DNA from 2 places in the Pseudomonas sp. DC3200b2 genome. Region 2 is predicted to be linked to the other one. Evidence: predicted binding sites of a transcription regulator. Region 2 holds the regulator's gene; the other holds the start of a gene.

Region 1 (7,013 bases), on a different contig from region 2:
TCCAGAGCGCCAGCTGGTAGCTGCCGGTCTGCTGCTTGATGGCGCCCAGGCCAGCTGCCAGGAGGAAGCCGCCAATACCGCCTGCCATGCCGATAAGCCCGGTCATGACGCCGATCTCCTGACGGAAGCGTTGGGGCACGAGCTGGAAAACCGCACCGTTGCCGGCGCCCAGGCCCAGCATGCACACCACGAACAGGGCCAGGGCGGCTACGGAACTGGGCAGGTTGAAACCCACCGCGGCAATGCACAAGGCCGCTACTGTGTACATGCACAGCAGGGCGCGAATCCCGCCGAAGCGGTCGGCAAGGGCACCGCCCAGTGGGCGCATCAGGCTTCCGCCAAAGACGCAGGCTGCAGTGTAGTAGCCGGCAGTGACCGGGCTGAGGCCGTATTGATCGTTGAAATAGCCCGGCAAGGCGCTGGCCAGGCCAATGAAGCCCCCGAAGGTAATGGCGTAAAAGAACATGAACCACCAGCTGTCCTTGTCTGCCAGGGCCTTGCTGTAGTCGGCCAGGGTCTTGGCCTTGGGGCGATTCGGCGCATTGCGCGCTGCCAGGGCGAAGATAGCCAGGGTAGCGACCAGCGGGATCAGGGCAAAGCCAAACACATTCACCCAGCCGAAGCCCGCTGCCAGCGCGGGCGCGAAAAGCGCGGCGAACACCGTGCCCGAATTCCCGGCCCCGGCGATGCCCATGGCTTTGCCTTGGTGTTCGGCAGGATACCATTGCGAAGCCAGGGGCAAGGATACCGCGAAGGACGCCCCGGCCACGCCCAGCCCTATGCCCAGCAACAGTGCCTGGGTAAAGCTATGGATGCCCAGTTGCCAGGCCAGCGCCAGGGACATGATGACCACGCACTGACCGATGATGCCGGCGGTTTTAGGAGACAGGCGATCGGCCAGCCAGCCCATGACCACGCGGAACACCGCCCCGGCCAGGATGGGGGTGGCGACCAGCAGTCCGCGCTCCTGTGTGGTCAGATGAAGGTCCGCGGCGATCTGGATGGCCAATGGGCCGAGCAGGTACCAGACCATGAAACTCAGGTCGAAATATAAAAAGGCCGCGAACAGGGTGGGGGCGTGGCCGGCTTTCCAGAAACTCGTATTCATCGAATACCTCAACGGGCGAGTGGGCGCGTCGGCGCCCTGGCTTCGGGGAACTGAAACGCAAAAGACGCCGCTGCCCGACTCGCCTGAGCGAGCGGAAAGCGACGTCTTCGTCGTTGGCCCGGCAGCCGCCGTTGGCTGCCCGAGCAGGGTAGGGTGTTGCAAGTGGCAGTGAGCTGGTAGCAATTAGCGGGCCAGCCGGCGCCTGCTAGCCCAGCATCTCGCTCATGGCGATGATCTGCTCGGCAACCTGGATCAGTTTCTGTTGACGGCTCATGGCCTGGCGCCGCATGAGGGAATAGGCGGCGGCTTCGTCGATGTTCTTGAGCTTCATCAGCAACCCCTTGGCCTGTTCGACGCGCTTGCGTTCGGCCAGCTGAAGGTCACGGGCGTTGAGCTCAGCGCGCAACGCCTGGTCGCTTTCGAAGCGCGCCATGGCCACATCCAGGATCGGCTGCAGGCGTTGGCCCTGTATGCCTTCGACGATATAGGCGCTGACCCCGGCACGGATGGCCTGGCGCATCACAGCGGGGTCGTGCTCGTCGGTGAACAGTACGATGGGGCTGGGACGGTCCCGGTTGACCAGGATCACTTGCTCCATGACATCGCGGCCCGGGGAGTCGGTATCGATCAGAATGACATCCGGGCGCAGGCGTTCCACTTCGGCGGGCAGGTCCACGGTCATTCCGCCAGCCTCCATCACTTCAAAGCCTGCCCCAGTCAGGGCCACGCGCAGGCGACCGAGCTTCCTGGCGGTGTCGTCGATCAACAGGATTCTGAGCATGATTCAGGCGCTCCCAGGGCAGCCGATGGGGAAGCCCAAGGCATAGCCCTCGGGGTCCTGGCCATTCCAGCAGGTGCCATCGGCCAACTGACTGCTGCGATGGTTGGCCGGATCGCAGACAATGCCTAGCGCCTGTGCGGCTTCCCGATAGCGGTCGAGTTGCTGCACCTGGGTGGCGACAGCAAGGTAATCCGGCGCCTCGCGCAGCAGGCCCCAGCGGCGGAATTGGGTCATGAACCAGATACCGTCGGACAGATAGGGAAGGTTGACGCGGCCTTCATCGAAGAAACGCAGCGGGTGCGGATCCAGCCAGGCGTGTCCGAGACCGTCTTCATAGCGGCCATGCAGACGGTGAGAAATGCGCTCTACCGGGGCGTTCAGGTACTGATGAGCACTGAGCAGGTGCGCCGTGGCGTCCAGGTCCTGTTCTACAAAGCGGCTGGCTTCGATGATCGCCATGGTCAACGCTCTGGCGGTGTTGGGATAAGCCTCGACGAAGGCGCGGGTACAGGCCAGCACCTTCTCCGGATGATCCGGCCAGATGGCTTGGCTGGTACTCAAGGTTACCGCCAGGCCTTCGGCCACGGCGCTGTCGGCCCAGGGCTCGCCCACACAGAAACCATCGATGCGGCCAGCACGTAGATGGTCGAGCATGGCCGGCGGCGGAACCACAACGCTCTGGACTTGAGTCAAGGGGTCGATCCCCAGGCTCGCCAGCCAGTAGTTGAGCCACATGGCATGGGTGCCGGTTGGAAAGGTCTGGGCCAGGGTGAGCCGTCTGCCGCCGGCCTTGACCCAGGCGGCCAGGCGCTGTGGCGAGTCGATCCCCTCGGCGGCGAGCGCACTGGAAAGGTTCAGGCTCTGCCCGTTGCGGTTGAGCCCCATGAGAACAGCCATGTCCTGGCGCGGCGCGGCGCTCAGGCCCAGCTGCACGGCATAGACCAGGCCATAGAGGGCATGGGCCGCGTCCAGCTCTCCACTGGCCAGCTTGGCCTGCAGCCCTGCCCAAGAGTGCTGCCGATGAAGATTGATGCGCAAGCCATAGGGCTGGGCGAAGCCCTGGGTGGCGGCGACCACCACCGAGGCGCAATCGGTCAGCGCCATGTAGCCCAGTTCAACGCAGGTTTTTTCCGGCCCGTCGCTTCCCGCTACCCAGGCGGTACGGGGGTCCAGTGAAGTGTGGGTCATGATCACGCCTTGTCAGGGTCGCAGAGGTGTTCGCACTCAATGAAGAGAGGCGACGACGTCACTGTCGACGGTTGTGCAGTATTGGCGCGGTGGTCGCGCCTGGTTGGGGCAATGGTCAGCAATCGTTATGCCATTGCCGACAAACCCAGGCGGGGCCTATATACTGCCCGCTGTTTTCGACCCATGCCGAGCAAGCCGACCATGTACGACCTGGCCCGCCAGTTCCTCTTCAAATTGTCCGCGGAAACTTCCCACGACCTGTCCCTGGACCTCATCGGCGCCGGTGGCCGGCTGGGCCTGAATCGCCTTCTGGCCAAGCCCGCGGCGCGCCTGCCGGTAAGCGTGATGGGCCTGGCGTTCGACAACCCGGTAGGCCTGGCCGCGGGGCTGGACAAGAACGGCGCGGCCATCGATGGTTTCGCTCAGCTGGGTTTCGGTTTCGTCGAAATCGGCACGGTCACTCCTCGCGCGCAACCCGGCAACCCACGGCCGCGGCTGTTCCGCCTGCCCGAGGCCACGGCGATCATCAATCGCATGGGCTTCAACAACCTGGGTGTGGACCACCTGGTGCAGCGCGTGAAAGCCGCTCGTTATCGTGGCGTGCTGGGTATCAATATCGGCAAGAACTTCGATACGCCAGTGGAGCGGGCCCAGGATGACTACCTGTTGTGCCTGGAGAAGGTTCATGCCCATGCCAGCTATGTGACTGTCAATGTAAGCTCGCCCAATACCCCGGGCCTGCGCAGCCTTCAGTTCGGGGACCAGCTCAAGACCCTGCTGGACGCCCTGGCGACGCGTCGCGAGGCACTGGCACTTGCCAGCGGCCGACGAGTGCCGCTGGCCATAAAGATCGCGCCTGACATGACCGACGAGGAAACCGCTGAAGTAGCCGCGGCCCTGCTGGCCACGGGTATGGACGCGGTGATCGCCACCAACACCACGCTTTCCCGCGAGGGCGTTCAAGGCCTGCCTCATGGCGATGAAGCCGGCGGCCTGTCCGGCGCCCCCGTGCGGGAAAAAAGCACCCAGGTGGTACGAGTGCTGGCCGGTGAGCTGAACGGGGCGATACCGATCATCGCGGCGGGGGGGATCACCGAGGGGCGGCATGCCGCCGAGAAAATCGAGGCAGGGGCCAGCCTGGTGCAGGTCTACTCCGGATTCATCTATCGAGGGCCGGCGCTGATTCGTGAAGCAGTGGATGCGATCGCAGCGCTGGAGCTTCAGCGTTCCGCCGGTTTGGCCACGGCAGGGTAGCGCCTCGCTGGCCCGGCCACCGAAGTGGCCCGGGCCGCCGCCGGGGATGGCGGCATTGGAAAGGTTTGAAGATTCGGGTCTAGCCGACCGCGTGAAGTTCGTTGAGCCTATGAAGCCCGGCCGCGCCGGTCATGCCATCCCAGTTGTCGCCGCGCCCCTCTCGCCAGCCGTTGATCCAGGCTTGGCGCACCGAGGGCAGAGTGAAGGGGCAAAGCTCCCGGGATTTGCCGCTGAGGCCGTTTTGATAGCCGCGAAGAAATGCTCGTTCCAACGGATCACGCTTGAGTCTTCTCATAGGGTGTAGCCCTCGTTTGTTGACTGATGTCCCGTCGGCCACTGCTGGGCCGGGCAGCAAGCTGCCGGTGCTAAGGGCCCGCTGCCGGCGTGGCGGGCCAGGAGCCGTACCGTTGCGATACGCCTCACGGGGTTAGTTCTAAACAACCTGCGCGTCCGATGGAATGAACGATTTGTAATAAGATGTTCATGTTTAGCGCTTCGAGCCATAAGCCTATGCTACCGACGTGTGGAAAAACCAGGCTCAAGCCATTGAAATGACGCGATTCAGCAGCTTTCAACGCCGCGTGGGCCGCTTCGGAAACATCGGTGTCGCATGGTCATCGACGCGCGACGAGAGGTCGCGTCGACGGCATGCCAACCGCTCTTCAACGCTGCCCGGGTGTCTTAACCTTTTTACGCAAGGGGCACTCGAGTGGCCGGCACAGGTGGTGCCAATCAGTGGCGCTGGCGGAAACAGCGCTCGATCAACCGACCCGGTGGACGCGTTCTCCGGGTACATGCAAAGGCGTGAATGATGTCTGATGTGTTCGATCTGTACCTGACCTGCCCCAAGGGCCTGGAAGGCCTGCTGGCCGAGGAAGCGCGCGGGCTGGGCCTGTTGGAAGCCCGTGAGCAAACCGCCGCGGTCCGCGGCCAGGCCACCCTGGAGACGGCTTACCGCTTGTGCTTGTGGTCACGCTTGGCCAACCGAGTATTGCTGGTGCTCAAGCGGTTCACCATGACCAATGCCGATGACCTGTATCAAGGCGTGCGCGAGCTGGAATGGGCGGAACATCTCGAGCCCACCGGCACCCTGGCGGTGGAGTTCAGCGGTCATGGTTCGGGCATCGACAATACCCACTTCGGTGCCCTCAAGGTCAAGGATGCCATCGTCGACAGCTTGCGCACGCGTGATGGGCAGCGTCCCGGCATCGATAAGCTGAACCCGGACCTACGCATCCATCTGCGCCTGGACCGAGGCGAGGCCATTCTTTCGCTGGACCTGTCCGGGCACAGCCTGCACCAGCGTGGCTACCGCCTGCAGCAAGGCGCCGCGCCTTTGAAGGAGAACCTGGCGGCGGCGATCCTGCTGCGTGCCGGCTGGCCGCGGATCGCCGCCGAAGGCGGTGCCCTGGCGGACCCCATGTGCGGAGTCGGTACCTTCCTGGTGGAAGCGGCCATGATGGCGGCGGACCTGGCTCCCAACCTGCGTCGGGAGCGCTGGGGCTTCAGCGCCTGGCTGGGTCATGTGCCGGCCCTGTGGCGCAAGCTGCATGATGAGGCCAGCGAGCGTGCCCGCGTAGGGCTGGCGCGCAAGCCGGCCTGGATTCGCGGCTACGAGGCCGACCCTCGGCTTATCCAGCCGGCGCGCAATAACATCGAGCGGGCGGGCCTGAGCGACTGGGTGAAGATCTACCAGGGTGAGCTGGCTACCTTCGAGCCACGCCCGGACCAGAACCAGAAGGGGCTGGTGGTGTGCAACCCCCCCTATGGCGAACGGCTAGGCGACGAGGCCAGCCTGGTCTACCTCTACCAGAACCTGGGAGAGCGCTTGCGCCAGGCCTGCCTGAATTGGCAGGCGGCGATCTTTACCGCCGCGCCGGACCTGGGCAAGCGCATGGGCATCCGCAGTCACAAACAGTACGCATTCTGGAACGGTGCCTTGCCGTGCAAGCTGTTGCTACTGGATGTGCAACCACAGCAATTCGTAGTAGGCGAGCGTCGTCCGGCGACGGCTGCTACCGTTTCCCAGGCCACCCCTGAGCTACCTGCCGCGCCCCAGGCCCTGGCCGAGGCGGCCCGGTTGAGCGAAGGCGGGCAGATGTTCGCCAATCGGCTACAGAAGAATCTGCGCCAGCTGGGTAAATGGGCTCGTCGTGACGGTGTGTCCTGCTACCGGGTCTATGACGCGGACATGCCTGAATATGCCTTCGCTGTGGACCTGTACCAGGACTGGGTCCATGTTCAGGAGTACGCCGCGCCCAAGTCGGTGGATCCGCAGAAGGCCCAGGCTCGGCTGTTCGACGCCCTGGCGGCTATCCCGGTTGCGCTGCAGGCAGACCCGCGCAAGGTGGTGCTCAAGCGCCGCGAGCGCCAGACCGGTACGCGGCAGTACGAGCGGCAGGGGGCCGAGGGCGGCTTCATGGAGGTCAACGAGGTGGGGGTGCGCCTTTTGGTCAACCTTACCGATTACCTGGACACCGGGCTGTTCCTCGATCATCGCCCCATGCGCGCCCGCTTGCAGCGTGAGGCAGCGGGCAAGCGGTTCCTCAACCTGTTCTGCTACACCGCCACGGCCACGGTGCATGCCGCCAAGGGCGGGGCCCACGCGACCACCAGCGTGGACCTTTCGCGCACCTACCTGGACTGGGCCCGGCGCAACCTGGCGCTCAACGGTTTCTCCGA
Region 2 (7,013 bases):
GCCGGCACCATCGACTACTATGCGATCAACGCGCACACGGTGCAGTACCTGCCCGACGGCTCCAGGCAGTACGACATGACCGCCGACAGGGTCGAGCACCTCAAGGCCAGCGAGGTCACCCATGTGACCAGGCCGGTGATGGACATCTACCGGGGAACGACCTACCCCTGGCACGTGCGCAGCGAGCGCGCCGTGGTCAATCCGGACGGCAGCCAGGTCGAACTCATCGACGCCGTACGGCTCAACCGCACGGACCAGCAGAACCGAACCACCGTGATCACGACGTCCCGCGCCATGGTATTCCCGCAGAAGCAATATGCGGAGACTGACCAAGACGTTAGAATCGAGGGCGCCGGTGGCGTCACGACTGCCAAGGGAATGAAAGCGTATTTGAACGACAGCAAGATCCACTTGCTGTCCACCGTAAGAGGACAGTATGAGGCTCGTTAAAACCCTCCCCTTCCTGCTAGGCCTGGGCGCGGCACTGGGAAGCGTGAACGCTTTGGCGCTGCCCACCGACCGGAATCAGCCCATCCATATCCAGTCCGACGACGCCCAGCTTGACGACAAGCAAGGCGTGGCCGTGTACACCGGGGACGTGGTCATCACCCAGGGCTCGATGAAGATCACCGGCAACAAGGTAACCGTCACCCGCGCAGCCAATGGCGACGTGGACGTGTTCACCGCCGTGGGCAACCTGGCCTACTACGAGCAGAAGCCTGCCGTCGACAAGCCGATCGTCCAGGCCTACGCGGTGACCATCCAGTACTTCGCCGCCCAGGACCGCATCGTGCTGATCGACAAGGCCAAGGTCATCAACGATGGCAACACCTCCGAAGGCGAAAAGATCGTCTACGACACGGTGCGCCAGGTGGTGAACGCCGGGCGGGCCACGGGCAGCAAGCTGACCGCGCCACGCCCGCGGATCGACATGGTGATCCAGCCCAAGAAGAAAACCGACCAGCCGCAGAAGGCGCAGTAATGGCAACGTTGAAGGCCCAGCACCTGGCCAAGAGCTATAAAAGCCGGCAAGTGGTGAGAGATGTCAGCCTTTCCATCGAAAGTGGGCAGATCGTCGGCCTGCTTGGCCCCAACGGGGCGGGCAAGACCACCTGTTTCTACATGATCGTGGGCCTGGTCCAGGCAGACCAGGGCCGGGTGCTGATCGACGATCTGGACGTCAGCCACCAGCCCATGCACGGTCGCGCCAAGGCAGGCATTGGCTATCTGCCCCAGGAAGCTTCCATCTTCCGCAAGCTGTCGGTGGCCGACAACATCATGGCCATTCTGGAAACCCGCAAGGACCTCGACAGCAATGGCCGTCGCAAGGCCATGGAAAGCCTTTTGCAGGAATTCCACATCACCCATATCCGGGACAACCTCGGCATGAGCCTGTCCGGCGGCGAACGGCGGCGGGTCGAGATCGCCAGGGCACTGGCCACCGCGCCGAAATTCATCCTGCTGGACGAACCCTTCGCTGGCGTGGACCCGATATCCGTGGGTGATATCAAGCAGATCATTCATCACCTCAAGGCCAAGGGCATTGGCGTGTTGATCACCGACCACAATGTGCGGGAAACCCTCGATATCTGCGAAATCGCCTATATTGTGAACGATGGCCAATTGATTGCAGAAGGCGATTCGGCAACTATCCTGGCCAACGAGCTGGTGAAAGAGGTCTACCTGGGCCACGAGTTCCGGCTGTAAGTGTAAAGCCCCTAGGCAAAGCTCGAAGCCTCAGGCATATAATTTGCTTCAAGTCTGGGTGCTCCGCTGGGAGCACCCGTTGTGGAAGGCGCCTCGCGCCGGCAAACAAGGTGTCAAGCTCACGCCATGAAACCATCGCTTGTCCTTAAAATGGGCCAGCAACTGACGATGACGCCGCAGTTGCAACAGGCCATCCGCCTTCTCCAGCTTTCCACCTTGGACCTTCAACAGGAAATCCAGGAGGCGCTCGAGTCCAATCCGATGCTCGAACGCCAGGAAGAGGGTGACGACTTCGACAATACCGACCCGTTGGCCGACAAGGCGGAACAGTCGAATACGCAGGCGGAAAGCCCCGAACCGTCCTTCCAGGAAACCAGCTTCCAGGAAAGCGCTGACAGCGGCGCCCAAGCCAGCGAAGAAGGCGACTGGAGCGAACGCATTCCCGAAGACCTGCCCGTGGATACGGCCTGGGAAGACATCTACCAGACCAGCGCCAGTAGCCTGCCTGGGGGCGATGACGACGATTGGGACTTCACTACCCGCACCTCGGCCGGGGAAAGCCTGCAAAGCCATCTGCTCTGGCAGCTCAACCTGGTGCCGATGTCCGATAACGACCGGTTGATCGCGGTTACCCTCATCGATTGCATCAACAGCCAGGGATATCTGGAAGAAAGCCTGGAAGAACTCTGCCAAGGCTTCGATCCGGAACTGGATATCGAGCTGGATGAAGTCGAGGCCGTGCTGCATCGCATCCAGCAATTCGAGCCCGCTGGCGTGGGCGCGCGCAACCTTGGCGAATGCCTGGCCCTGCAGTTGCGCCAATTGCCGCCGAAAACCCCATGGCTTGCCGAGGCCCAGCGCCTGGTTACAGAGTTCATAGAACTGCTTGGCAGCCGGGACTATAGCCAACTGATGCGGCGGATGAAGCTCAAGGAAGATGAGCTTCGCCAGGTGATCGAGCTGGTGCAGAGCCTCAACCCACGCCCCGGCTCGCAGATCGAGAGCAGCGAACCGGAATACGTGGTGCCCGATGTGATCGTGCGCAAGGACAACGACCGCTGGCTGGTGGAACTCAACCAGGAGGCCGTGCCGCGATTGCGTGTGAACCCGCAGTATGCCGGGTTCGTGCGTCGCGCCGACAGCAGCGCGGACAACACCTTCATGCGCAATCAGTTGCAGGAGGCCCGCTGGTTCATCAAGAGCCTGCAAAGCCGCAACGAAACCCTGATGAAGGTGGCCACGCAGATCGTGGAGCACCAGCGCGGCTTCCTCGACTATGGCGACGAAGCCATGAAACCCTTGGTGCTGCACGATATCGCCGAAGCCGTGGGCATGCACGAGTCCACGATTTCCCGTGTCACCACCCAGAAGTACATGCACACCCCTCGCGGCATTTATGAGCTGAAATACTTTTTCTCCAGCCACGTCAGCACCTCGGAAGGCGGAGAATGCTCATCCACGGCCATCCGGGCGATCATCAAGAAACTGGTCGCCGCCGAAAACCAGAAAAAGCCATTGAGTGACAGCAAGATCGCTGGTTTACTGGAGGCACAGGGCATTCAGGTAGCACGCCGCACTGTCGCCAAGTACCGTGAGTCCCTCGGGATCGCGCCGTCCAGCGAACGCAAGCGGTTGATGTAGCCTGGCCAGGTGGCTGCCGGCCCTGGTCGTCGGCAACCACCGGGAATGCCACCAGCGTTTCAGTGGCAGGTTTCTCGCCTGCCTCTTTATGCACTGGCAATAAGGAGAAGCGGTATGCAAGTCAACATCAGTGGGCATCAACTGAATGTGACCGACGCCATGCGTAGCTACATGACCGAAAAGCTCGCCAAGCTGGAGCGACACTGCGACAAGATCACCAATGTGGAGGTGATCATGGAAGTGGAGAAGCAGAAACAGCGCGTCGAGGCGACCATCCGGGTTCCAAAGTGCGACGTGGTGGCCCAGGCGGAACACGAAGACATGTATGCCGCCATCGACCTTCTTACCGATAAACTCGACCGGCAATTGCTCAAATACAAGGAAAAACAGCAGAGCCACCTGCAAGGTACGGCCGCTCGCTGAGCCCCCGATGATCCGACTAGAACAGATCCTGACCCCCGGCCGTTCCCTTGTGAACGTGCCGGGCGGCAGCAAGAAACGCGTCCTCGAACAGATCGCCAGCCTGATCCATAAAGACCTACCCGATATCGGCCAGCAAGCCCTTTTCGAGGCTCTGATCGCACGGGAAAAGCTAGGGTCCACCGGCTTCGGCAATGGCATCGCCATTCCGCATTGTCGGCTCGCCAACTGCCATGAGCCGGTCAGCGCCCTTCTGCATCTGGAGTCGCCGGTAGACTTCGACGCCATCGATGGCGCGCCGGTGGACTTGATCTTCGTGCTGCTGGTTCCCCAGGCAGCCACCGATGCCCACCTCGAACTGCTGCGACAGATCGCCAGCATGCTCGACCGCCGCGAGACTCGAGACCAACTGCGTTCAGCCAAGGACAGCGAGGCGCTGTACCAGGTGGTAGTGAACGCTCAGGTCAGCGCCTGACATGCGCCTGGTCATCGTCAGCGGTCGCTCGGGTTCGGGCAAGAGTACCGCTCTCGATGTCCTCGAAGACAACGGCTTCTACTGCATCGACAACCTTCCGGCCGGCCTGCTGCCGGAGCTCGCCGAACGCGCCATCATTCATACCGAGCTGGCCCAGCCCTTGGTCGCCGTGTCCATAGACGCGCGCAACCTGCCCAGTCATCTGTCCCGCTTCCCGGAATTGCTCGATGAGGTCCGCGCCAAGCACATTCAGTGCGACGTGCTGTTCCTGGACGCAGACGAGGAAACACTGCTCAAGCGCTTTTCGGAAACCCGCCGGCGGCACCCGCTGACCAGCGCCAATCGCTCCCTCGCCGAGGCCATTCGGGTGGAAAGCGACCTGCTTGGCCCCATAGCCGACCTGGCCGACCTGAAGATAAACACCACGAGCCTGAACCTCTACCAGCTCAGGGATACGTTGAAACTGCGCCTGCTGAACAAGCCAGACGCCGGTACCGCGTTCCTCCTGGAATCGTTCGGTTTCAAGCGTGGCATGCCCATCGACGCCGACCTGGTATTCGATGTGCGCTGCCTGCCCAACCCTTACTGGAAGCCGGAGCTGCGCGAGCACTCCGGGCTGGACCAGCCGGTGATCGACTATCTGGCGGCCCAGCCGGAGGTCGAAGACATGTTCCAGGACCTTTCCAGCTACCTGCTCAAATGGCTACCCAGGTTCGCGGCAAGCAACCGAGCCTACGTGACGGTTGCCATCGGCTGCACGGGCGGGCACCATCGCTCGGTCTATCTCACCGAGCGGCTCGGCGAACTGCTGCAGCGGACCTTACGGAACGTGCAGGTGCGCCATCGAGACCTCACCTGAACCAAGGACTTGCCACGCAATGCCCGCACTCGACATTACCATCATCAACAAGCTGGGCTTGCACGCGCGCGCGGCCGCCAAGTTCGTCGGCGTCGCCGGTCGCTTTCCCTGCCAGGTTCGGGTTGGCCGTAGCTCGGCCAGCCTGGTGGACGGCAAGAGCATCATGGCGGTCATGATGCTGGCGGCCGGTAAAGGCACCCAGATTCATCTGAGCACCGAAGGCGAACAGGCCCAGGAAGCGCTGGATGCGCTCGCAGGCCTGATCAACGACAAGTTCGACGAAGGGGAGTGAAGCCGGGAGCGGTGCACCTGTAAGAACCAGCGCAGCTGGCGAAACTGCCGATTCGCTCGCTTCGCAGGCCCCTACCGATACGCCAGCGAGCTTAGAAGGCCTGCACGGCTGCCTGATAGCGCTTTTCCACTTCCGGCCAATTGACCACGTTGAAGAACGCGCCTATGTATTCAGGGCGGCGGTTCTGGTACTTCAAGTAATAGGCGTGCTCCCACACATCCAGCCCCAGGATGGGGGTATTGCCTTTCATCAAAGGGCTGTCCTGGTTGGCAGTGCTCTCGACCACCAGTTTCTTCTCCGGGGTGACGCTCAGCCAGGCCCAGCCACTGCCGAAGCGGCTTACCGCGGCCTTGGTGAAAGCCTCCTTGAAGGCATCGAAGCCGCCCAGGTCTTTCTCGATCGCCTCTTTCACCGTGCCGCTGGGTTGGCCGCCGGCCGAAGGGGCCATTACCGTCCAGAACAGGGAATGGTTGGCATGGCCACCACCGTTGTTGGCCACGGGGCCTTTGAGTTTATCCTCGAGGCTGTCATAGGCTGCCAGCAGCTTTTCCACTGGCCACTCGGCGTACTCGGTGTTTTCCAGTGCAGCGTTCAGGTTGTTGATGTAGGTCTGGTGGTGCTTGGTATGGTGGATCTCCATCGTCTGGGCATCGATATGGGGCTCCAAGGCTTTGTAGTCGTACGGCAAGGACGGCAGGGTGTGCGGCATGTCAGTGGACTCCGTATCGCGAGTGCGCGCCGGTATGGCGCGACGGTTGGCCCATGGCACCGCCGAGCAAGCTCGCGGTGCGGGGGTATTCGCCATGGACGGCAATGAAACCCAGCAGTTCCGTATAGGTGCGATCGCTGTGACGAAGCGCTGCCTGGCGCAAGGCTACGGACAAGTGCGAATCGGCCACCGCATGAAGCAAATGTTCATGGGCCGCGCACAGGTACTCGGCACTTTCTTCCGGCTGTCGCAGTTTCAGGTGCAGGTCCGCCAGGTTGTGGTGCGAGACCACGAACGCCGCGACCGCTTCGTCCGGGTTGCTCCATCGCTCGAAGAGAATCTGCGCCAGAGCCAGTGCCCGCAGATAATGCTCTCGGGCGTCGACCCAATTGCCTTCGGCAAAGAGCGCATTGGCGCGCTCGATGGTCTGTTTCCAATGGTCCATGGTCGCTCCCCTTGCAGGTTGAGGTGCTTACAAGTGATGAGAGTGACTATTAGTGATAATCACTCTCAATGCAACCATGGTAGACCAAGGGGTATTTCAGCTGCCTGCTACTGTCATGCGCTCGATCAGTACAGATCCGGTACGTACGTTGCTGCGCAACTCCAAGTCATTGCCCACCGCGATGACCTGCCTGAACATGTCCTTCATGTTCCCGGCGATGGTCACTTCCTGGACCGGGAACTGGATTTCGCCGTTCTCGACCCAATACCCCGCGGCGCCGCGGGAATAATCACCGGTGACCATGTTCAGGCCGCTGCCCATCAGTTCGGTAACCAATAGCCCACGTCCCATCTTGCGAATGAGCGCGGCCTGGTCATCGTCGCCGTGGGTGACGAACAGGTTGTGCACGCCCCCGGCATTGGCTGTGCTGGGCATGCCCAGCTTGCGACCGGAATAGGTGCTCAA

What was found. The regulator sigma-54, encoded in region 2, starts transcription at its own class of promoters, with help from an activator protein. The targets are predictions, from matches to a motif close to ANTGGCATNNANNTTGCTNT.
Region 1: ACP691_RS11645 (CmpA/NrtA family ABC transporter substrate-binding protein) is a predicted target of sigma-54. The motif match lies at 3,193-3,212, and genes of this name have one in related genera.

Annotation. Positions count from the first base shown of each region.
Region 1 is NZ_JAFCTA010000003.1:498,857-505,869, forward strand. It holds gene ACP691_RS11635 (nitrate/nitrite transporter) at 1-1,108, opposite strand, end outside; gene ACP691_RS11640 (ANTAR domain-containing response regulator) at 1,314-1,889, opposite strand; gene ACP691_RS11645 (CmpA/NrtA family ABC transporter substrate-binding protein) at 1,893-3,077, opposite strand; gene ACP691_RS11650 (quinone-dependent dihydroorotate dehydrogenase) at 3,279-4,331, shown strand; gene rmf (ribosome modulation factor) at 4,411-4,626, opposite strand; gene rlmKL (bifunctional 23S rRNA (guanine(2069)-N(7))-methyltransferase RlmK/23S rRNA (guanine(2445)-N(2))-methyltransferase RlmL) at 5,143-7,013, shown strand, end outside.
Region 2 is NZ_JAFCTA010000001.1:351,661-358,673, reverse strand. It holds gene lptC (LPS export ABC transporter periplasmic protein LptC) at 1-450, shown strand, start outside; gene lptA (lipopolysaccharide transport periplasmic protein LptA) at 437-982, shown strand; gene lptB (LPS export ABC transporter ATP-binding protein) at 982-1,707, shown strand; gene ACP691_RS01770 (RNA polymerase factor sigma-54) at 1,834-3,348, shown strand; gene hpf (ribosome hibernation-promoting factor, HPF/YfiA family) at 3,463-3,771, shown strand; gene ptsN (PTS IIA-like nitrogen regulatory protein PtsN) at 3,779-4,243, shown strand; gene rapZ (RNase adapter RapZ) at 4,245-5,102, shown strand; gene ACP691_RS01750 (HPr family phosphocarrier protein) at 5,122-5,394, shown strand; gene ACP691_RS01745 (superoxide dismutase) at 5,486-6,103, opposite strand; gene ACP691_RS01740 (tetratricopeptide repeat protein) at 6,105-6,548, opposite strand; gene pmbA (metalloprotease PmbA) at 6,645-7,013, opposite strand, start outside.